DNA from 3 places in the Dysosmobacter sp. HCP28S3_G4 genome. Region 2 is predicted to be linked to each of the others. Evidence: a T-box and tRNA genes for the amino acid it is inferred to sense, from the RefSeq annotation. Region 2 holds a T-box; the other regions hold tRNA genes.
What was found. A T-box is a leader RNA that pairs with one kind of tRNA and senses whether it is charged. The one in region 2 lies ahead of leuS (leucine--tRNA ligase), so its partner is inferred to be a tRNA-Leu.

Region 1 (7,126 bases), on a different contig from region 2:
GCCTTGCCCCGGTTCTCATAGTTGCCGTAGGCGCGGAAGGTCAGCCACATGGCCTTGATGTAATAGAGGATCTTCTCCGGCGCCACGGCCTCCGCCACTTTCACGCCGAAGCGGGGGTTGTTGCCCAGGCCGCCGGCGCTGTAGACATCGAAGGTGCCGTCGGGACGGGCGGCAAAGCCCAGATCCCGGTAGGTGGCGTGGGGCACGTTGGCGGGAGAGTTGGAGAAGCCCACCTTCAGCTTCCGGGGCATCTTCTCCGCCTTGACGAAGTGCATCAGGTACTCACCTGCGGCCTCTGCCCAGGGCAGCACGTCGAAGTACTCCCCTTCCTCTACGCCGGTCAGGGGCGAGCAGGTCACGTTCCGGGGGAAGTCTCCGCCGCCGCCCATGGTGACAATGCCGCAGTCCAGGGCGCCCTCCATGATGGCACACACCGTCTCCGGCGCCAGGTCGTGGAGCTGGATGGTCTGGCAGGTGGTGAAATGAGCCCGGGGCACGGGATACGTCCGGATGGCCTTGGCCGTGAAGGCCAGCTTCTCCTTGGTCACGCGGCCCGCGGTCATCCGCAGGCGCAGCATGCTGGCCTTGCCGCCCTTCTGGGCATAGCTGCCATACAGGCCGGAGAAACCCTTGTAGGCCGCCTTGTCCAGCTCTCCGGCATAGAACGCCGCGGTCTTCTCCCGGAAAGCCGGCAGGTCCTGTTTCCAGCTCTGGGGATCAATGTTGTTCATTTTCTCTCCACTCTCTTTCATATAAATTCCGGTCATGTCCTCATTGGGAGGGAAGTTGATTTCATTGGGAAATACCGATTGAATCTATTATAAAATACCCATATACCGAAGTCAAATCCTCCGGCGGATTATTTGAGATTATTTCTTTTTTTGACGAAAAAAGCCGTCCGGCCCGGATCTTGTCCGGGCCGGACAGCCTGGTCTTTTGATCGGACGGACCGGACAGACCTTCGCCATGTGGACGTCCTCCGGGAACACCGCCAGGATGTCGCCGGGCCGAATGGTCACCCAGGCGTCCACAGGAGCCTCATAGGGGATGAAGTTCCCCGCCGCGTCGCAAGCTCAGTTGCAAGTCCGTGACAGCGGATATGTTGATTGGCACCGTCCGCAAATACACCAAGGCAAAGACCCTGACGCCCCGTATGCTCAATGAACTGATCGATCACATCGAAGTCCATCAGGCAGAGAAGATCGAAGGCGAATGGGTGCAGCACCTTGTGATCCATTACAACTGTGTGGGCGCTATCTTCATCCCCGATGTGTTCCCACTTCCGGCACCCCAGGTGTCGGTCAATACAAGAAAAGGCGTAGCTGTCAACTACGCCCCCTGTGAACCCGCTGTGTAAAAAAGGCGAGTGCTCTTAACAGCCTTTCAAATGCTGTAAGAACACTCGCCATGGTGCCGGTGGCTTCAATCCGGATATTTTCGTTTCATCCCCGGTCAAAAACCGACCGCGAATCCAGCGGAGCGAATCGCGGGCGGAAAGGAAGAGCAAGGGAGCGGGCGGAAGACGTTCTTTTGTTCCATAGGAATAAAAGAACGTCGGAGCAAAGCGGACTTTGCTCCGACGTGGAAAGCGCGAACAGTTTCGAGGCTCCAGTTTTCAGGTCTGCACCCAAACCCAAACCGAAGCCCAGCGAAGCGGGTTCGGTTTGGAAAGGAGGAGCAGCGAAATGAGCGCGCTCTGACTTTTGAAAAAAGTCGGAGCAAGCGATATGCAGCTTGCTCCGACGTGGTGCCGGTGGCGGGACTCGAACCCGCACGCCATCGCTGGCAATGGATTTTGAGTCCACCTCGTCTACCAATTCCAACACACCGGCTTAGTCCTCTTACAATACCACAGTTTCCCTGGAAATTCAAGAGGTTTTTTCACCGGCGCTTTGACACTTACTTCGTCACCAGCAGTCGGTCTCCCTCCAGCGTCAGACGGGCGGTGTCGCCGGAGTGCAGCGTACCGTCCAGCAGCTGCTCCGCCACTGCGTCCTCCAGCTTCTCCTGGAGGCACCGGCGCAGGGGACGGGCGCCGTATTTGGGGTCGTAGCCCTCCCGGGCCAGCTCCTCCACCGCGTCCTCGTCCGCCTGGAGGGTGATGCCCACGGCGGCCATCCGCTCCGCCGTGGCCCGGAGCATCCGCCGGGCGATCTCCGTGATGTCCGTCCGGCTCAGGCGGCGGAACACGATGATCTCATCCACCCGGTTGAGAAACTCCGGCCGGAAGGTCCGGCGCAGCTCCTCCATCACCGTCTCCCGTGTCCGGCGGAAGGCCGCCTCCTCGTCGCCGGAGGCAGCGCTGTCAAAGCCCAATCGCCCGCCGGAGGAGAGGATGTGCCCCGCCCCGACGTTGGATGTCATCACCACCACCGTGTTCCGGAAGTCCACCGCCCGGCCCTGGGCGTCGGTGACCCGGCCGTCCTCCAGAATTTGCAGCAGGACGTTCCAGACATCCTCGTGGGCCTTCTCGATCTCGTCCAGCAGCAGCACAGAGTAGGGCTTCCGGCGGATCTTCTCCGTCAGTTGGCCGCCCTCCTCATGGCCCACGTAGCCCGGGGGCGAGCCAATGAGCCGGGACACCGTGTGCCGCTCCATATACTCGGACATGTCCAGCCGGATCAGCGCCCGCTCGTCGCCGAACATGGTCTCCGCCAGCGTCTTGCACAGCTCCGTCTTCCCCACGCCAGTGGGGCCCAGAAACAGAAAGCTGCCGATGGGCCGCCGGGGGTCCCGCAGTCCCACCCGGCTCCGGCGGATGGCCCGGGCCACCGCCCGGACGGCGTCGTCCTGCCCCACGATCCGCCGGTGGAGCTGATCCTCCATGTGCAGCAGCCGCTGCGACTCATCCTCCGTCAGCCGGGTGACGGGGATCCCCGTCCAGCCGGACACCACCGCGGCGATGTCCTCCGCCGTGACGGGACGGTGGCCGCAGTTCCCCTGGCGGCGCTTCTCCCGCTCCGCCTCCACCTGCTGCTGATAGTTCTGCTCGATGTCCCGCAGCTCCGCCGCCCGCTCGAAGTCCTGGTCCATGACGGCGCCGTCCTTGTCCTTCCGCAGCTCCGTCAGCTTGGCCTCCAGGCTCTTCAGCTCCGGGGACAGCTCCTCCCCCTCCATGCGGACCCGGGACGCCGCCTCGTCCATGAGGTCGATGGCCTTGTCCGGGAGAAACCGGTCGCTGATATACCGCACCGACAGGGAAACCGCCGCCTCCAGGGCCTCGTCGGTGATGGTCAGGCGGTGGTGCTGCTGATACCGGGGCCGCAGGCCCCGCAGGATCTCCATGGCCGTCTCCCGGGAGGGCTCCCCCACCTGCACCGGCTGGAAGCGCCGCTCCAGGGCGGCGTCCTTCTCGATATACCGCCGGTACTCGTCCAGGGTGGTGGCTCCCACCACACGGATCTCCCCCCGGCCCAGGGCGGGCTTGATGATGTTGGCGGCGTCCACCGCCCCCTCGGCGGACCCGGCGCCCACGATGGTGTGCAGCTCATCGATGAACAGGATCACGTCCCCGGCGGCCCGGACCTCCCCCAGGGCCTTCTTCACCCGCTCCTCAAACTCGCCCCGGTACTTGGTGCCGGCCACCATGCCCCCCATGTCCAGGGAGAACACCCGCTTGTCCAGCAACTCCACCGGCACGTCCCCCAGGACGATCTTCTCCGCCAGCCCCTCGGCGATGGCGGTCTTGCCTACGCCGGGCTCGCCGATGAGGCAGGGGTTGTTCTTGGTCCGGCGGGACAGGATCTGAATGACCCGGCCGATCTCCTTCTCCCGGCCGATAACCGGGTCCAGCTTGCCCATCCGGGCATCGGCGGTCAAGTCCCGGGAGAACTCCCGCAGGGTCTTCAATCTGGCGTCGGAGGACTGGGGACTGGGGGCCGGAGGTTTCGTGCCGCCGGACCAGCCCCGGGGCTGCTCCCGGACCTTGTTCATGAGAATGCTGTAAAGTCGCCTCGGCTCACAGCCAGCCATCCGCAGGACCCGGACGGCCATGGTGCCCCCCTCTCGCAGCAGGCCCGACAGCAGATGCTCCGTGCCCACAAAGTTGCACCCGCCCCGGGCGGAGTCCTCCACGGCGATCTCGATGACCCGCCGGGCCTTGGGCGTCAGGCCCTGGGCCGGGTCCGTACCCGGCAGCCCTATCCCCACGGTGCGCTTCACGATCTCCACCGCCATCTCCGCGGTGAGGCCTGCCTCCGTCAGGACGGCGCGGGCCGTCCCCTCCTCCTCCCGCAGAAGGCCCAGCAGCAAATGCTCCGTGCCCACGTAGCCGTGGCCCAGCTCTCCCGCCGCCTCCTGGCTCAGCCGCAGGGCCTCCTCCGCTCTGGGTGAAAACCGGTTTTCGTTCATAACTGTGATCCGCTCCTTTCCGCCGCGGGGCCCCGCCGTCGCCGTCAGGACCCCCACATATGCTCAGTCTTTCCACTATTTTCTCATTTCATAACATCCCTCCGCGCTTTCGGCCGCAGTCGGAACGTCCCGTATGCTTTTGTGAACATTTTTGTCTAGTTAGTGTTAACAAACTTCTTTTTTGCAGCTTTTCCGACGCTTTTCGAAAAATTTTCTCCCGGGACTTCCAGCTCTCCCCCTTGCATTTTTGAAAATATATGCTACAATGGGGATACAATTCATTTGGAGGTGTTTCCCATGGCCTATAAGATTACTTCTGCTTGCGTTAGCTGCGGTTCCTGCGCGGACGTCTGCCCCGCCGGTGCCATCAGCCAGGGCGATGATTCTTACGTGATCGATGCCGGCGCCTGCCTCGACTGCGGCTCCTGCTCCGACACCTGCCCCAACGGCGCCATCGTCCCCGCTGAATAATTGTGACGATACATAAAATCCCGCAGGTCAGTGCCTGCGGGATTTTATTATGTATTTTTATCCGGAAACATGCCCTTGCGGCGCTCCGGGATTTATCCTATAATATAAAAACATGGACTTACGGAGAGGAGGCGCGGCATGGAACACAGTGAGTCTCTCCGCCCCGGCGGATACCGGTTCTTCTATGACGACGCATTGTTCCGTCCCGGCACGGACTCCTTTCTCCTCTCCTCCCTGCCCCGGCTGAAGCCCGGCCTGCGGGTCTGCGATCTGGGCAGCGGCACGGGGCTGCTGGGATTGCTGCTGCTCCAGCGGGAGCCGTCCCTGACCGTCACCGGCGTGGAGATCCAGAGAGCCGCCGTCCGTCTGGCGGAGAAGGCCGCCGGGGAAAATGGCCTGACAGAACGGCTCACCACCATTCAAGGGGACCTGCGGGACATCCGGAGGCTGCTGGGGGCCGGGGCCTTCGATCTGGCGGTATGCAATCCCCCCTACTACGCCCCGTCCAGCGGCGGCATTGCGCCGGAGGAGGCCCGCCGCACCGCCCGGTCGGAGGTGTCCTGCACCCTGGAGGACGTATGCCGGGCGGCGTCGTATCTCCTGCGGTGGGGTGGGGCCTTCTGTCTGGTCCACAAGCCGGAGCGGCTGACGGACCTGCTGTGCCTGCTGCGGGAGACCGGTCTGGAGCCCAAACGGCTGCGGCTGGTGGAGAACCGGACCGGGGCGGCGCCGTCCCTGGTGCTGCTGGAGGGCCGCCGGGGCGGAAAGCCGGGACTGACCGTAGAGCCGCCCCTGATCCTGCAAAAGCCGGACGGCTCCCCCACGGAAGAACTGGACGCCATCTATTTTCGGACAACGGAGGACACGCCATGAGCGGAACACTGTATCTGGTGGCCACCCCCATCGGGAATCTGGGAGACTTCTCTCCCCGGGCGGTAGACACCCTGGAAAACGCCGATTTCATCGCCGCCGAGGACACCCGAGTGTCCATGAAGCTGCTGAATCATTTTGGCATCAAAAAGCCCCTGGTGAGCTACCACGAGCACAACCACGTCACCGCCGGACAGTCCATCCTGTCCCGGCTGCTGGCGGGAGAGACCTGCGCCCTGGTGACGGACGCCGGGACGCCTGCCATCTCCGATCCCGGCGAGGATCTGGTGCGGCTGTGCGCGGAAAACGGCGTGCCGGTGTATTCCATCCCCGGCTGCTGTGCCGCCGTCAGCGCTCTGGCGGTCAGCGGACTGCCAACGGGGCGGTTCACCTTTGAGGGCTTCCTGACCGTCAACAAAAAAAGCCGCCGGGAGCGGCTGGAGCAGCTGAAGTCCGAGGAGCGCACCATGATCTTCCACGAGGCCCCCCACAAGCTCCGCACCACCCTGGCGGACCTGCGGGACGCCTTCGGCCCGGAGCGGCGCATCAGCCTGTGCCGGGAGATGACGAAGCTCCATGAGGAGACCATGCGCTGCACCATCGGGGAGGCCGTGGACTACTACGAGCTGACGGAGCCCAAGGGCGAGTACGTGCTGGTGGTGGCCGGCGCAGAGCCTGCGGAGGCGCCCGCCGCCACCCTGGAGGACGGCGTCCGCATGGTCCGGCAGCTCCGGGAGGAGGGCGCCCGGACCAAGGACGCGGTGAAGGAAGTGGCCACCCACACCGGCCTCAGCCGCAACGAGCTGTACGCCGCCGTGCTGGCGGCGGAGCGGGAGGAATAAGCCGCCGCTTTCTCAAAGGTTCTGATCAGAAAAGCCGCCGCGCAGATGCGCGGCGGCTTCTGTCTTGTGTAGTTCACGCCAGCATGACGTCCAGCAGCATCATCACCAGAAATCCGGCCATGACGCTGGCGGTGCCCACGTGGGAGTGCTCCCCCAGATGGGCCTCCGGGATCAGCTCCTCCACCACCACGTAGATCATGGCGCCGGCGGCGAAGGACAGGATCCAGGGCATGACGCCGCCGATGCTGCCCGCCGCCAGGACGGTCAGCAGCCCGAACACCGGCTCCACCACGCCGGACAGGGCGCCGCAGACGAAGGCCTTCCCGTTTCCCGTCCCCTGAGATTTCAGGGGCAGGGAGATGGCTGCGCCCTCCGGGAAGTTCTGGAGTCCCATGCCGATGGCCAGCGCCACGGCGGCGGGCAGCGCGCCGTTCTGGGCGGCCACGGAGAAGCTGAGGCCCACGGCCATGCCCTCCGGGATGTTGTGGAGCGTCACCGCCAGGACGATCATGGTGGTGCGCTTCCAATGGGCCGGCAGGCCCTCCGGCTCGTCGCTGCCGATGTGCAGGTGGGGCATCAGCCGGTCCAGCACC
Region 2 (7,126 bases):
GACCGGACGGGAGAGTCCGGCCATCAGAAAGGGAACAAACAACAATATGGAACTGACAAGCAAACAGCGGAGCCAGCTGAAGGGGCTGGCCAACTCTCTGGACACCATCCTCCAGATCGGCAAGGACGGCCTCGGCGAGAACCTGATCAAGCAGGCCGACGACGCCCTGGAGGCCCGGGAGCTCATCAAGGGCCGTGTGCTGGACAACAATCTGGAGTACGACGCCCGCACCGCGGCGGAGGCCCTGGCCAAGGCCACCCGCAGCGAGGTGGTGCAGGTCATCGGCACGAAGTTCGTCCTGTACCGGGAGTCCCACAGCAAGCCCAAGGACAAGCGCATCCAGCTGGTGAAACCCGGCCGGGCGAAGAAAGCGCAGATCTGAATGAGAAGCGGGGAATTTTCCAAACACTACAAATTCCTAATTTCTAACTCCTAATTCCTAATTGAAAAGAGGGGGGTCTGTTATTGATGAAAATCGGCATTTACGGCGGGACCTTCAATCCGCCGCATCTGGGCCATCTGACGGCGGCACGGGCTGTTTTCGAGATGCTGCGGCTGGATAAGCTGCTGCTGATCCCGGCGGGCCTGCCGCCCCACAAGGATATGCCGGCGGGGAGCCCCACGCCGCAGCAGCGGCTGGAGATGACCCGGCTGGCCGGGGAACAGCTGAACCTGGGCGACAAGGTGGAGACGCTGGACATCGAGCTGCGGCGGGAGGGAAAGAGTTTCACCTCCGACACGCTGGACGCCGTCCAGACCCTGTACCCCGACGCGGAGCTGTGGCTGCTGATGGGCACGGACATGTTTCTGACGCTGCAGGCATGGCATGAGCCGGAGAAGATCTTTGAAAAGGCGGGAATCGCCGCCTTCGGCCGGACGGAGGAGGACACGGAGGATCTGTTCTCCCTCCAGCGGCACCATCTGTATCAGGCCTATCCCAACGCCCGCATCTTCACGCTGACCATCCCCGGCGTCGTCAGCGTGTCCTCCACGGAGCTGCGGGAGCGGCTGGCGAAGGGGGAGGGCGGCCATCTGCTGGCTCCCGCCGTCTACGGCTATATCCTCCGGGAGGGGCTGTACAGCACCGGCGCCGATCTGAAAGATCTGACGCTGGAGCAGCTGCGGCCTATCGCCCTCAGCTATCTGAAGCACCAGCGCATCCCCCACGTTCTGGGCACGGAGCAGGAGGCCATCCGCCTGGCGGAGCGCTACGGCGCGGACGTCCACAAGGCCCGGGTGGCGGCCCTCCTCCACGACTGCACCAAGCGGCTGAACGAACAAGAGCAGAAGGCGCTGTGCGACCACTACGGCATCGAGCTGGATGAACTGGAGCAGAAGGCGCTGAAGCTTCTCCACGCCAAGACCGGCGCGTCCATCGCCCGGGATGTGTTCGGCGTGGACGACGAGATCTACACCGCCATTTACTGGCACACCACCGGCCACGCCGGTATGACGAAGCTGGAGAAGATCATGTATCTGGCGGATTACATCGAGCCCAACCGGGATTTTCCGGGGCTGGACAAACTGCGGAAAGTGTGCTATGAAAGTCTGGAAGCCGGCATGGAGATGGGACTGTCCATGACGGTGGAGGAGATGGAGCAGCGGGGCAATCCGGTCCATCAGGCCACGCTGTCCGCACTGAAATACCTGAAAGGAAAGAAAGAGACTTGAGCAAATACAGAGGAAAGTATGAGGCACGGGAGACAGCGCGCCCAAAAAAACAGCGGCGGCCCAGCCGTCTGACCAGAGGACAGAAAGCCCTCATCGCTCTCGTCATTGTGCTGGCTGTGGCCCTGGCGGTGGCGCTGGCCTATAAGATGCTGTTCGTCCAGCCCGGCATTCCGGGGGCGGACGGCTCGCCCAACGGCAAGGACCCCGGCAAGCAGACGGAGGTCCTGGACTACGGCGACGGCATCCAGCCCCGGGTGGGCGGCGAGCGCAAGAGCGACCAGTGGTACACGGTCCTGATCCTGGGCCGGGATACCGGAGGCGGCGGAAACACGGACACCATGCTGCTGGCGTCCTACGACGTCGCCAACCAGAAGGCCACCGTCATGTCCATTCCCCGGGACACCATGGTGAACGTGCCCTGGGACATCAAAAAGATCAATTCCGTCTACAACTCCTACGGCGGCGGGGATAAGGGCATCAGCCGCCTGTATCAGGAGATCTCCCAGCTGGTGGGCTTTGAGCCGGACTACCAGGTGGTGGTGGAATGGGAGGCCGTGGGTGAGATCGTGGACGCCATGGGCGGCGTGTACTTCGACGTGCCCCGTGATATGAACTACGACGACCCCACTCAGGACCTCCATATCCACCAGTCCAAGGGCTACCGCAAGCTCAGCGGCGAGGACGCCATGCAGGTGATCCGCTACCGCCACAACAACAACGGCAGCGGCTATGCCGACGGCGACCTGGGCCGCATCAAGACGCAGCAGGCGTTCCTGAAGGCCATGGTGGAGCAGCTGCTCCAGCTGAAGAACGTGACGAAGATCGGCGAGTTCGCCAAGGTGTTCCAGAAGAACGTGGAGACGGATCTGAGCTTCAACGAACTGCTGTGGTTCGGACAGCAGGCGGTGATGGGCGGACTGAAGGTGGAGAACGTGAACTTCGTCACCATGCCCAACAAAAACGCCTCCTGCTGGAGCCGCAGCATCAACCAGATGCTGTCCTACGTGGTACCCATCTCCAGTGAGCTGCTGGACCTGGTGAACAACGAGATCAGTCCCTTCGTGGAGAAATTCACCTACAGCGACCTGGACATCATGTCCATCAACTCCGACGGCTCCGTCAGCTCCTCCACCGGCCATGTGGAGGACTCCAAGGCGGCGCTGCCGCCGGTGAAGCCTGCCAAGCCCGCGGAGACGGAGCCGGTGGAAGACCCCGTGATCAATGAGAACGGCAATGTGGTGGACCCCAACACCGGCGCCATCATCTTTGATCCCTCCACCGGGGAGACCATTGACCCGGATACCTCCGGCTCCGGCGGCCAGACCGGCCAGGGCACGGGCGGCTCCGGCGTCACAGAGCCTGAAAACAACGGCGGCGGCACCCAGACCGGCGAACCCAATCCCGGCACAGAGACCGGCGGTGAGACCGGCCCCGGCACGGAGACCGGCGGCGAGCCTGAGCAGCCCGTGGAGCCTGCCGGAAGTACGGAGCCTGCCGGCGGTGATGCCGGAAGCTCCGGCGGCGATACCGGCGGCATTGAATGGGTGCTTCCGGGACAGGAGCCCGCGGAGCCGCCCGCATAAAATCACAGGAATGACAAAAGATATCACGACAAAAGGAGATACGATATGACACCAAAGGAAATGGCACTGACCGCCGCGAAGGCGCTGAATGAGAAGAAGGGACAGGAGATCTCTGCCGTGGAGATCACGGACCTGACCACCCTGGCGGATTTCTTCGTATTTGCCACCGGTACCTCCAACACCCAGATTAACGCTCTGTGCGGTGCGGTGGAGAAGGCGCTGGATGAGCAGGGCATCCCCGTCCGCCGCCGGGAGGGCTACCGGGACGGCACCTGGGTGCTGCTGGACTACGGCGACATCGTGGTCCATGTGTTCTCCAAGGAGGCACGGGAGTTCTACTCCCTGGAGCGCCTGTGGCACGACGGCAAGCCTCTGGACCTCAGCGGTGTGCTGACGGCGGACTGAGACAAAACAAATTACGGACTGTAACTTTTTGTTATTGGTTTGCAACTGAAACGTAGTAGACATAATATCGGACCACCCCTATACTGTTGGCAAAACAGTACAGGGGTGGATTTTTATGGAAGCACGGAAGAAGATCAAGGGCGGTCTGCTGCTGGCGCTGGCGGCCTGCGTCCTGACGGCCTGCGGCGCCCGGACGGCACCGGCGGCGTCCGTGCAGGCGTCATCCGAGACATCGTCATCGGCGGAAGAACCGGCGCCGGAAGTGCCGGAAGAACCGGAGATCCCCAACAGGCTCATGCTGCCGGATCTGGACGTCTCCGGGCTGAAGGCATCCATGCCGGCGGCGGACTACGCGGCCTTTGAGGCGTATCTGCCGGTCCTGGTGGAGGATCAGACATTCCGCTGGACGGCGGGGCCTTACCGGGGCTATCCCGACTATGACTGGGAGGCCAAGGACGTGACTCTGGTAGACTTCCACAACGAACTGTGGGACGACAACCCCCATAAGACGGACGCCCTGGTCCTGGACCGTCTGGCGGTGCAGGACGTCGACGGCGACGGCACGGCGGAGCTGGTGATGCTGTTCCAGGACATGGCATACAACTATCTGGTCCTCAGCCAGAGGGAAGACGCCGTTTACGGAACCGACTTTTCTGTCCGGTGGTTTATGGACCTGCAGAAGAACGGTGTCTACGCCGGCTCAGGCGGAGCCGGATACCACACCTACTATCGGATGTCCTTCCAAAACGGCCGCTTTGAGGAGAAAGAACTGGCTCAAAAGGTGGAGTGGTCCAATGGCTATGGCTGCGACTGCACGCTGGACGGACAGCCGGTGACAGAGGCGGAATTTGACGCCTGGTACACGGAGAACATGGTGGGGGACGTCACCTGGTACGCCCCGGGCGGCGCCGTTCTTCCGGAGGGGATGTAACCAGGGCAAAAAAACGAAGATTTTCGGCTCTGTCCCTTGACAAACCTCTGAAACCCTCATAAAATAGACCCGTTAGCGACATTGATGGGAAGAAAGCCCGGGTATCCCGCCCCAAGAGAGCCGGCGGCTGGTGTGAGCCGGCGGGGGAGCCCGCGGTATACTGGTCCCGGAGTTTTCCGCCTGAACGGTGAGTAGGGCGGAACGTCTGGCCACGTTACAGGCCGAGAGGGCCGCTGAACCGGCGGCTGAAGCAGGGTGGTACCGCGTTTTGTCACGCCCCTGACCGAGCACATCGGCCAGGGGCTGTTTCTTTGCCCGCACGCCCTGTCCTCTGCGTTTTGATGATGAATTCCCATTCCGAAAGAGAACGAAGGAGATCAAACATGAAATACGATTTTGCGTCCATTGAGAAAAAGTGGCAGGAGAAATGGCTGGAGGAGAAGCCCTTCACCGCTGTCACCGGGGACACCACCCGGCCCAAGTTCTACGGCCTCATCGAGTTCCCCTATCCCTCCGGCCAGGGACTCCACGTGGGCCACGCCCGTCCCTTTACCGCCATGGACATCATCTGCCGGAAGAAGCGGATGCAGGGCTACAACGTGCTGTTCCCCATCGGCTATGACGCCTTCGGCCTGCCCACCGAGAACTATGCCATCAAGAACCATATCCATCCCGCCAAGGTCACCCACGACAACATCGAGAACTTCTCCAAGCAGCTCCACATGCTGGGCTACTCCTTTGACTGGGACCGCGTGGTGAACACCACCGACCCGGAGTACTACAAGTGGACCCAGTGGATCTTCCTCCAGATGTTCAAGCACGGTCTGGCCTACAAGGCATCCATGCCCGTGAACTGGTGCACCTCCTGCAAGTGCGTCTTGGCCAACGAGGAAGTGGTGGAGGGCGTCTGCGAGCGGTGCGGCGCCCCCGTCATCCGGAAGGAGAAGAGCCAGTGGATGCTGGCCATCACCAAGTACGCCGACCGTCTCATCGACGATCTGGACGATGTGGACTATATTGAGCGCGTCAAGATCCAGCAGCGCAACTGGATCGGCCGCAGCGAGGGCACGGAGGTGGACTTCACCGCCACCAACGGCGACAAGCTGACGGTCTACACCACCCGGTGCGACACCCTGTTCGGCGTGACCTACATGGTCCTGTCCCCGGAGCACGACTATCTGAAGAAGTGGAAGGACCAGATTAAGAACTGGGACGCCGTGGAGAAGTATATCAACGAGGCTGCCCGGAAGTCCGATCTTGAGCGCACGGAGCTGAGCAAGGAGAAGACCGGCGTCCGTCTGGAGGGCATCGAGGCCATCAACCCCGCCAACGGGAACCATGTGCCCATCTTCGTCTCCGACTACGTGCTGATGGGCTACGGCACTGGCATCGTCATGGGCGTGCCCGGCCACGACCAGCGCGACTGGGACTTCGCCGACAAGTTCGGCCTGCCCATCATCGAGGTGGTCAAGGGCGGCGACGTCACCAAGGAGGCCTTCGTCCTGAAGGACGACACCGGCATCATGGTGAACTCCGGCTTCCTGAACGGCATGACCGTGAAGCAGGCCATCCCCGCCATGAAGCAGTGGGTCACGGAGCAGGGCTTCGGCCGTCCCAAGACCAACTTCAAGCTCCGTGACTGGGTGTTCAGCCGTCAGCGGTACTGGGGCGAGCCCATCCCCCTGGTGAACTGCGAGAAGTGCGGCTGGGTGCCCCTGCCGGAGGACCAGCTGCCCCTGCTGCTGCCGGAGGTGGACAGCTACGAGCTGACCGACGACGGCGAGAGCCCCCTGAGCAAGATGACCGATTGGGTGAACACCACCTGCCCCTGCTGCGGCGGCCCCGCCAAGCGGGAGACGGACACCATGCCCCAGTGGGCCGGTTCCTCCTGGTACTTCCTGCGGTATATGGATCCCCACAACAACGACGCTCTGGCCTCCAAGGAGGCGCTGGAGTACTGGTCTCCCGTGGACTGGTACAACGGCGGCATGGAGCATACCACCCTGCATCTGCTGTATTCCCGGTTCTGGCACAAGTTCCTGTACGACATCGGCGTGGTGCCCACCAAGGAGCCCTACGGCAAGCGCACCAGCCACGGAATGATCCTGGGCGAGGGCGGCGAGAAGATGTCCAAGTCCCGGGGCAACGTGGTGAACCCCAACGACATTGTGGCCCAGTACGGCGCGGACACCATGCGTCTGTATATCATGTTCATCGGCGACTTCGAGCAGGCCGCCACCTGGTCCACCGAGGCCGTCAAGGGCTCCAAGCGGTTCCTGGACCGGGTGTGGAACCTGGCGGAGGGCGCCGCGGAGAGCTATGAGGTGACGCCTGCCAACGAGGCCGTCATCCACAGGACCATCAAGAAGGTCACCGACGATATCGACAACCTGAAGATGAACACCGCCATCTCCGCCATGATGACCATGGTCAACGAGATGAGCGCCAACGGCGTCACCCGGGGCGACATGAAGCCCCTGATCCTGATGCTGAATCCCTTCGCTCCCCACATCACCGAGGAGCTGTGGGAGATGCT
Region 3 (7,126 bases), on a different contig from region 2:
GAAGCCCTGCTGGAAGTGCCGCTGGATGCGGTCCAGACGGAACTCCGTCTTCTCCAGCATATTGGCGAAGATCCGGATGCTGGCCTTCCAGGTGTCGACGGCGTCAAACAGGCTCTCCTTGTCCTCCTGGAAGTCCTTGTTGTAGGCCAGGGGCGTGCCCTTCATCACCGTCAGCAGCTGCATCAGGTCGCCGTAAACGCGGCCCACCTTGCCCCGCAGCAGCTCCGCCATGTCCGGGTTCTTCTTCTGGGGCATGATGCTGCTGCCGGTGCAGTAGCTGTCGTCGATGTCAATGAAACCGAACTCCTGGGAATTCCACCACACGAACTCCTCCGCCCATCTGGACAGGTGCATCATGGAGATGGACGCGTCGCTGAGGAACTCCAGGCTGTAGTCCCGGTCGCTGACGCTGTCCATGGCATTCTCCGTGGGGGCCGCGAAGCCCAGCAGCTCCGCCGTCCGGGCACGGTTGGTGGGCAGGGTGGTCCCGGCCAGGGCGCAGGCCCCAAGCGGGCACAGATCCATCCGCTCATAGGTGTCCATCAGCCGGTCGATGTCCCGGCGGAACATCTGGAAGTAGGCCATGAAGATGAAGCCGATGGTGATGGGCTGGGCGTGCTGGATGTGGGTGAAGCCCACGGTGATGGAGTCGGCGTACTTCTCCGCCTTGGCCAGGATGACGGTCTCCAACTCCATCAGGCGGCGGATGATCTCCCGGATCTCCTTTTTCAGGTACAGCCGCAGGTCCACCTGGCACTGGTCGTTGCGGCTCCGGGCGGTATGCAGCTTCTTGCCCACGTCGCCAATCTCCTGGATGAGCCGGCTCTCGATACCCATGTGGATGTCCTCGTCGTTGACGCTGAACACGATCTCTCCGGAGGTGATCCGCTGCCGGATCTTCTCCAGTCCCGCGATGATCTGGTCCTTCTCCTCCATGGACACGATGCCCTGCTCCCCCAGCATGGTCACATGGGCGATGCTGCCGTCGATGTCCTCGTTATACATTCTCTGGTCAAATCCGATGGAGGCGTTGAACTGCTTCACCAGCTCGTCCATCTCCTTTTCGAACCGGCCTCCCCAAAAACTCGCCATTTCGCTGTTCCTCCCGATGTGTTGATCTTTCTGAAAACCCGGACGTCCGTCTCAGGGACGGGCCTTCTCGGGGACGTATTTGTATTATTATACACCGGCTGTCCCGTCAGTGCAACTGTTTCCGAATCGTCAGGGGCCTTTGTTTTCAGGCAAAAGAGGAGACAGCCCCCGGCTGTCTCCTCTGCATCAATATTCATGATGACAGAACACGGCGCTCATGGTTCTCCCTGTTCCCCGGCCGCGGATCGCGGCCGGAAGTGCGGAGCAGCAGAATGAGCGCGGATGTGTTTTTGATATGAGGCACAAAAAACTCGTCGCAAGCGATTTGACGCTTGCGACGAGTTGGTGCGCGAGGCGGGACTTGAACCCGCACGTCCGTAATGGACACTAGAACCTGAATCTAGCGAGTCTGCCAATTCCACCACTCGCGCGTATCGATATGTAATTCAGCAGTCCCAAAATGGGACCCACCGGAGACTTCTATCTCCGGTGGGAGATTGGTGCGCGAGGCGGGACTTGAACCCGCACGTCCGTAATGGACACTAGAACCTGAATCTAGCGAGTCTGCCAATTCCACCACTCGCGCGCATATGATTGGGAACCTCTGAAGAGGAAATGGTGCGGCTGACGGGATTTGAACCCACACGTCGATTCGGACACCAGCACCTCAAGCTGGCCTGTCTACCAGTTCCAGCACAGCCGCAAATCTCTGTTCCCTGGGGAAGACTGCTTGATTATTATAGCCAGAACAAGTGGATTTGTCAACCACCTTTTTTCCTTTTTCCAGGAATTTTTTTCTTTTGCATCTCACGTCCCCAAAACCAGTCAAAACAGCTCATTTTCTCCAATTTTGAGAATCCGCCAAGGGAGAGACGCGCCTCTCCCCGGCGGGTTTTTCAGCCTTACAGCTGGCTCAGGGTCTCGCCGATGGGGTCGGTGATGACCAGTCCGGCGGCCAGATCCCGGGCCACGGCGGACTTGTTGATCAGCACCAGCTTGTGCCCCCGGTAGTAGTTGATCAGTCCCGCCGCCGGCCAGACGTTCAGGGACGTGCCGCCGATGATCAGCATGTCCGCCTCCGCGATGAGCCGGACGGACCGCTCGATCACGTCCTGGTCCAGCCCCTCCTCGTACAGCACCACGTCCGGCTTCACCCGGCCGCCGCAGCTGCACCGGGGCACGCCCTCCGAGTGGAGGATGAAGTCCAGGTCATAGAACTTTCCGCACTTCTCGCAGTAGTTCCGCAGGACGCTGCCGTGGAGCTCCAGCACGTTTTTGCTGCCGGCGGCCTGGTGAAGTCCGTCGATATTCTGGGTAATGACGCCCTTCAGCTTTCCGGCCCGCTCCCACTCCGCCAGCTTGTAGTGGGCGGCGTTGGGCCTGGCGTCCGGTGCCAGGAGCTTGGCCCGGTAGAACCGGAAAAATTCCTCGGGCTTGCATTCGTAGAAGGTATGGCTTAAAATCGTCTCAGGCGGATACTTCCACTGCTGGTGATACAGCCCGTCGGTGCTGCGGAAATCCGGGATGCCGGACTCCGTGCTGACGCCGGCGCCGCCGAAAAACACGATATTGTCCGATCCGTCCACCAGTTCCTTCAGTTTCGCAACGGCCTCTTTCATGACCGGACCTCCTCCTAATTAATAATGATGTCCTATTTTAGTACGCGGCAAGGAGAATTGCAAATGAATATTCAAATCTTTGGCTCCAGCAAATCCTTCGACTCCAAAAAGGCGGAGCGTTGGTTCAAGGAGCGGCGCATCAAGTACCAGTATATCGACCTGAAGGCCAAAGGCCTGTCCCCCAGGGAGTATCAGGCTGTCCGGAAGGCCGTGGGCTTCGAGGCCCTGGTGGACACGAAATGCCGGGCCTACGAGGACCTGTTCATGGCCTATATCACCCCCGACGCCCGGGAGGAAAAGCTGCTGGAGCATCCGGAGCTGTTCCAGGCCCCCATCGTTCGCAACGGACGGGAGGCCACCGTGGGCTATCACCCGGAGATCTGGGAGAAGTGGGAGTGATACCCTCAGCGGACACCGTCAAAAACAACGGGCCTTCCTCATCGGGAAAGGCCCGCTGTTTCCGCGTTTTCCGTATACGATCCGTATTGAACGATTTGCTTGATTCCGTTATGTATAGGATTTTTCCACATTCACCACGGCGTAGTAGTTGCCGTCCAGCGCCCGGACGGCGTTTTCGATCTTCACCCGGACCTCGTCGTCCGTCAGGCGGAATTTGTAGGGCACCACGGCGTCGAAGATGACGTTGGTGTGGGTGGGACCCGCCACCATGCGGAAATCGTGAATGCTGATCTGGTCATCGATGCACTTCACCAGCGCCGCCACCCGCTCCCGGGTCTCCCCGGTGACGCCGTCGTCGGTGACCACAGGGTCCATGTGGATCACCGCCTCGCAGCCCAGGACCTCCTTCAGCTCCTTCTCCGTGTTGTCGATCTCGTCGTGGAGCTCCAGCACGTTTTCCGACGCGGAGACCTCCGCGTGGAGGGAGATCATCAGGCGGCCGGGGCCGTAATCGTGGACCACCAGGTCGTGGATGCCGATGATCTTGTCATGTGCCATCACCAGCTCCTTCACCCGCTGGACGAACTCCGGGTCCGCGGGCTGGCCCAGCAGGGGATCCAGGGTCTCCTTTCCGGCGTTGATGCCGGACCAGAGGATGAACACCGCCACCAGGATGCCGCACCAGCCGTCGATCATCAGGCCGGTGAACCGGCCCACCAGGGTGGCGAGGAGCACGGCGGAGGTGGCCGCGCAGTCGGAGAGGCTGTCCATGGCGGTGGCCTCCATGGCCACGGAGTGGACCTTCCGGCCAATAGACCGGTTGTAGAGGAACATGTACAGCTTCACGGCGATGGACGCCGCCAGAATGGCGATGACCAGTCCGCCGGACTGCACCGGCTCCGGATGGAGGATCTTGTCCAGGGAGGACTTGGCCAGCTCGAAGCCCATGAGGACGATGAGCATGGCCACCGCCAGACCGGACAGGTACTCCAGACGGCCATGGCCGAAGGGGTGCTCCCGGTCCGCCTTCTGGCCGCCCAGCTGGAAGCCCAGCAGCGTCACGGCGGAGGAGCCGGCGTCGGACAGGTTGTTGAAGGCGTCCGCCGTGATGGCGATGGAGCCGGAGATCTGTCCGGCGAAGAATTTGCCTAGGAACAGCAGGATGTTCAGACAGATGCCCACCGCGCCGCACAGGACGCCGTAGGCCTTCCGGACGGCGGCGGATTCGGTGTTTCCGCCGTCCCGGATGAAAATACGGGATAACAGTGAGATCATGTCGGTCGGGTCCTTTCCGTGCCCGCCTGAAACGGCGGGTGATACGATTTATTTCTTTCCGGGGATCACCAGCCGCAGGTGGCAGCACAGATCATCCAGATCGCTGTCGGTGGCGGCGGGGATGCGGAGCTTGGCGCCGCAGTCCCGGCACACCAGATCCACCGCGCTGCGGCGGATCTCCATGCCGTACCGGGCGGAGCCGCAGCCGCAGGTGATGCCTTTGTCCCGGGAGGCGATCTCCTTCAGCTCCGACAGCACCTCGTACATGATGACGCTGTCGGCGAAGGCCTCCGGACCGGTGCCGTCCTCGCTCTGCTTCTCCTTTTCCGCCAGGATCGCCAGCTCCCGCAGGTTCTTCTCCACAATGCCCTCCGTGCCGATGAAGCAGGAGAACTGCTTGGTCTTGGCACAGGCCAGGCCGATGCCCGGTCCCTCCGTCAGCTGCTCCGGGGTGCAGACCGCCTCGTGGGTCTCCCCGCAGATGCCGCAGGGCACATAGATATGGTACTTCTCCCCGTCGAACTTCACCTCCAGGGCGGAGTCCCCCTCCTCGCAGGCCACCTCGGCGTTGGACGCCTCCAAGGCCTCCAGGCTGCGGCTGGCCATCACCGTCCGTCCGCACTGGGGACAGAGGTAGCCGAAGGTCCGCATATGCTCGCTCATATGATTCCTTCCCTTCCCGCGGCGTCCGTCTCTCCGGGCCGCGTCAGATTTCCATTGAAAGGAGATTATACCACTTCCGGAAAATGATGTACAGTCATTTTTTGCGCTTTCTTTGGATAAAAATTGCCGGTTTTCCGGTCTGAGATTTCATATTTTGCCGCCGCGGGGGGAACACTGGATAGCAACATTGAAACATGAGGTGATTTCATTGTCCACAAAGCGAATGGGACGGCAGACCGTGGCGCTGGCCGCGCCGCCCTCCGTGGTGTCCTTCGCCAACATCGGCGGAAAGTTCGAGGGAAACGGCCCTCTGGCGGACAGCTTCGACGAGCTGAACAAGGACTCCTTCTTCGGTCAGAAGACCTGGGAGCAGGGGGAGTCCGTCATGCAGAAGCGGGTGCTGGAGAACGCCCTGAAAAAGGCGGGGCTGGAGAGCGCTCAGCTGGACTATATCCTGGCCGGGGACCTGCTGAACCAGTGCATCGGCTCCTCCTTCGCCCTGCGGGACTTCGGCATCCCCTTCTACGGGCTGTACGGCGCCTGCTCCACCATGGGGGAGTCCCTGTCCCTGGCATCGCTGCTCATCGACGGCGGCTTCGCGGAGCGGTGCGCCGCCCTGACCTCCTCCCACTTCTGCACCGCGGAGCGGCAGTACCGGATGCCGGTTCCCTACGGCAGCCAGCGTCCCCCCGCCGCCCAGTGGACCGCCACCGCCGCGGGCTGCACCATCCTGGCGGCGGAGGGGCCGGGGCCCTACGTCACCCACGTCACCTGCGGCACCATCGAGGACCTGGGCATCTGCGACGCCAATAACATGGGCGCGGCCATGGCCCCGGCGGCCTACAAGACCCTCACCGCCCTGTTCCGGGAGACCCACACCACCCCCAGGGACTACGACCTGATCCTCACCGGCGACCTGGGAGAGCTGGGCCACGCCATCGTCCTGGACTTCTTCCGCCGGGACGGCCTGGACCTCACCGGCAACTACTTCGACTGCGGCATGCTGCTGTACGACCGGAAGAACCAGGACATGCACGCCGGGGCCTCCGGCTGCGGCTGCTCCGCCGCCGTCCTCAACGGGTACGTTCTCTCCGGCATGCGGGCTGGGCGCTGGAAGCGGGTGGTATTCGCCCCCACCGGCGCCCTGCTGTCCCCCACCTCCAGCTTCCAGGGGGAATCCATCCCGGGCATCTGCCACGCGGTGTGTCTGTCCTGCAAGAAATAGCGCCTCTCATGCAGGCCGCTCGTATAAATATGGAAATTATACAAAGATTTTTGTGGATATTTTCGGATTTTGGAGGGTGCTCCAAAATCTGTCGATCAGCTTTTTGCAAGTCTTGACGTTGATTCCTGCATGGTACTATAATGCAGGAAAGAGGGCAAGGGCGCTTCTCTTTGAGGTGCCCCTGCGCTCTTTTTTCATATCCGGAGGCCGCGCCCATCCGGCGTCCGGCCCTGGTAAACCGATCATACAACAGAAATCCCCGGCCGAAAGGAGACTGTGTATTCATGAGCAAGTATACCAAAGAGGACATCCTCCGCATGGTGGCGGAGGAGGATGTTCAGTTCATCCGGATGCAGTTCACGGATATCTTCGGACAGATGAAGAACGTGGCCATCACCGCGTCCCAGATCGAAAAGGCCGTCAACAACCAGATCATGATGGACGGCAGCTCCATTGAGGGCTTCGTCCGCATCGAGGAGTCGGACCAGTACCTGTGGCCGGATCTGGACACCTTCACGGTGCTGCCCTGGCGGCCCCAGTACGGCAAGGTGGCCCGGCTGATCTGCGACGTCCACAACCCCGACGGCACCCCCTTCGTGGGTGATCCCCGGGGCGTGCTGAAGCGGGTTCTGGCCCGGGCGGAGGCCATGGGCCTGGAGTTCAACGCCGGTCCCGAGTGCGAGTTCTTCCTGTTCCAGACCGACGAGAACGGCGACCCCACCATTCAGACCAGCGACCGGGCGGGCTATTTCGACCTGGGTCCCCTGGACCACGGCGAGGGCACCCGCCGGGAGATCTGCCTGGCCCTGGAGGAGATGGGCTTCGAGATCGAGGCCAGCCACCACGAGGTGGC

Region 1: it has a tRNA-Leu gene. The T-box ahead of leuS (leucine--tRNA ligase) is inferred to sense a tRNA for this amino acid. The anticodon was not compared.
Region 3: it has a tRNA-Leu gene. The T-box ahead of leuS (leucine--tRNA ligase) is inferred to sense a tRNA for this amino acid. The anticodon was not compared.

Annotation. Positions count from the first base shown of each region.
Region 1 is NZ_JBQHUP010000022.1:4,978-12,103, reverse strand. It holds gene ACTNBU_RS06930 (nitrite/sulfite reductase) at 1-731, opposite strand, end outside; gene ACTNBU_RS06925 (DUF4368 domain-containing protein) at 1,088-1,357, shown strand; tRNA gene ACTNBU_RS06920 (tRNA-Leu) at 1,746-1,832, opposite strand; gene ACTNBU_RS06915 (ATP-dependent Clp protease ATP-binding subunit) at 1,900-4,350, opposite strand; gene ACTNBU_RS06910 (DUF362 domain-containing protein) at 4,648-4,821, shown strand; gene ACTNBU_RS06905 (tRNA1(Val) (adenine(37)-N6)-methyltransferase) at 4,960-5,694, shown strand; gene rsmI (16S rRNA (cytidine(1402)-2'-O)-methyltransferase) at 5,691-6,533, shown strand; gene ACTNBU_RS06895 (ZIP family metal transporter) at 6,607-7,126, opposite strand, start outside.
Region 2 is NZ_JBQHUP010000024.1:23,766-30,891, forward strand. It holds gene yhbY (ribosome assembly RNA-binding protein YhbY) at 47-382, shown strand; gene nadD (nicotinate (nicotinamide) nucleotide adenylyltransferase) at 469-1,671, shown strand; gene ACTNBU_RS07415 (LCP family protein) at 1,668-3,254, shown strand; gene rsfS (ribosome silencing factor) at 3,300-3,659, shown strand; gene ACTNBU_RS07425 (hypothetical protein) at 3,775-4,590, shown strand; T-box leader at 4,663-4,874, shown strand; gene leuS (leucine--tRNA ligase) at 4,974-7,126, shown strand, end outside.
Region 3 is NZ_JBQHUP010000006.1:57,519-64,644, forward strand. It holds gene argH (argininosuccinate lyase) at 1-1,092, opposite strand, end outside; tRNA gene ACTNBU_RS02920 (tRNA-Leu) at 1,436-1,523, opposite strand; tRNA gene ACTNBU_RS02925 (tRNA-Leu) at 1,591-1,678, opposite strand; tRNA gene ACTNBU_RS02930 (tRNA-Leu) at 1,709-1,795, opposite strand; gene ACTNBU_RS02935 (NAD-dependent protein deacylase) at 1,995-2,711, opposite strand; gene ACTNBU_RS02940 (arsenate reductase family protein) at 2,775-3,110, shown strand; gene ACTNBU_RS02945 (cation diffusion facilitator family transporter) at 3,219-4,385, opposite strand; gene ACTNBU_RS02950 (hypothetical protein) at 4,434-5,048, opposite strand; gene spoVAD (stage V sporulation protein AD) at 5,257-6,273, shown strand; gene glnA (type I glutamate--ammonia ligase) at 6,558-7,126, shown strand, end outside.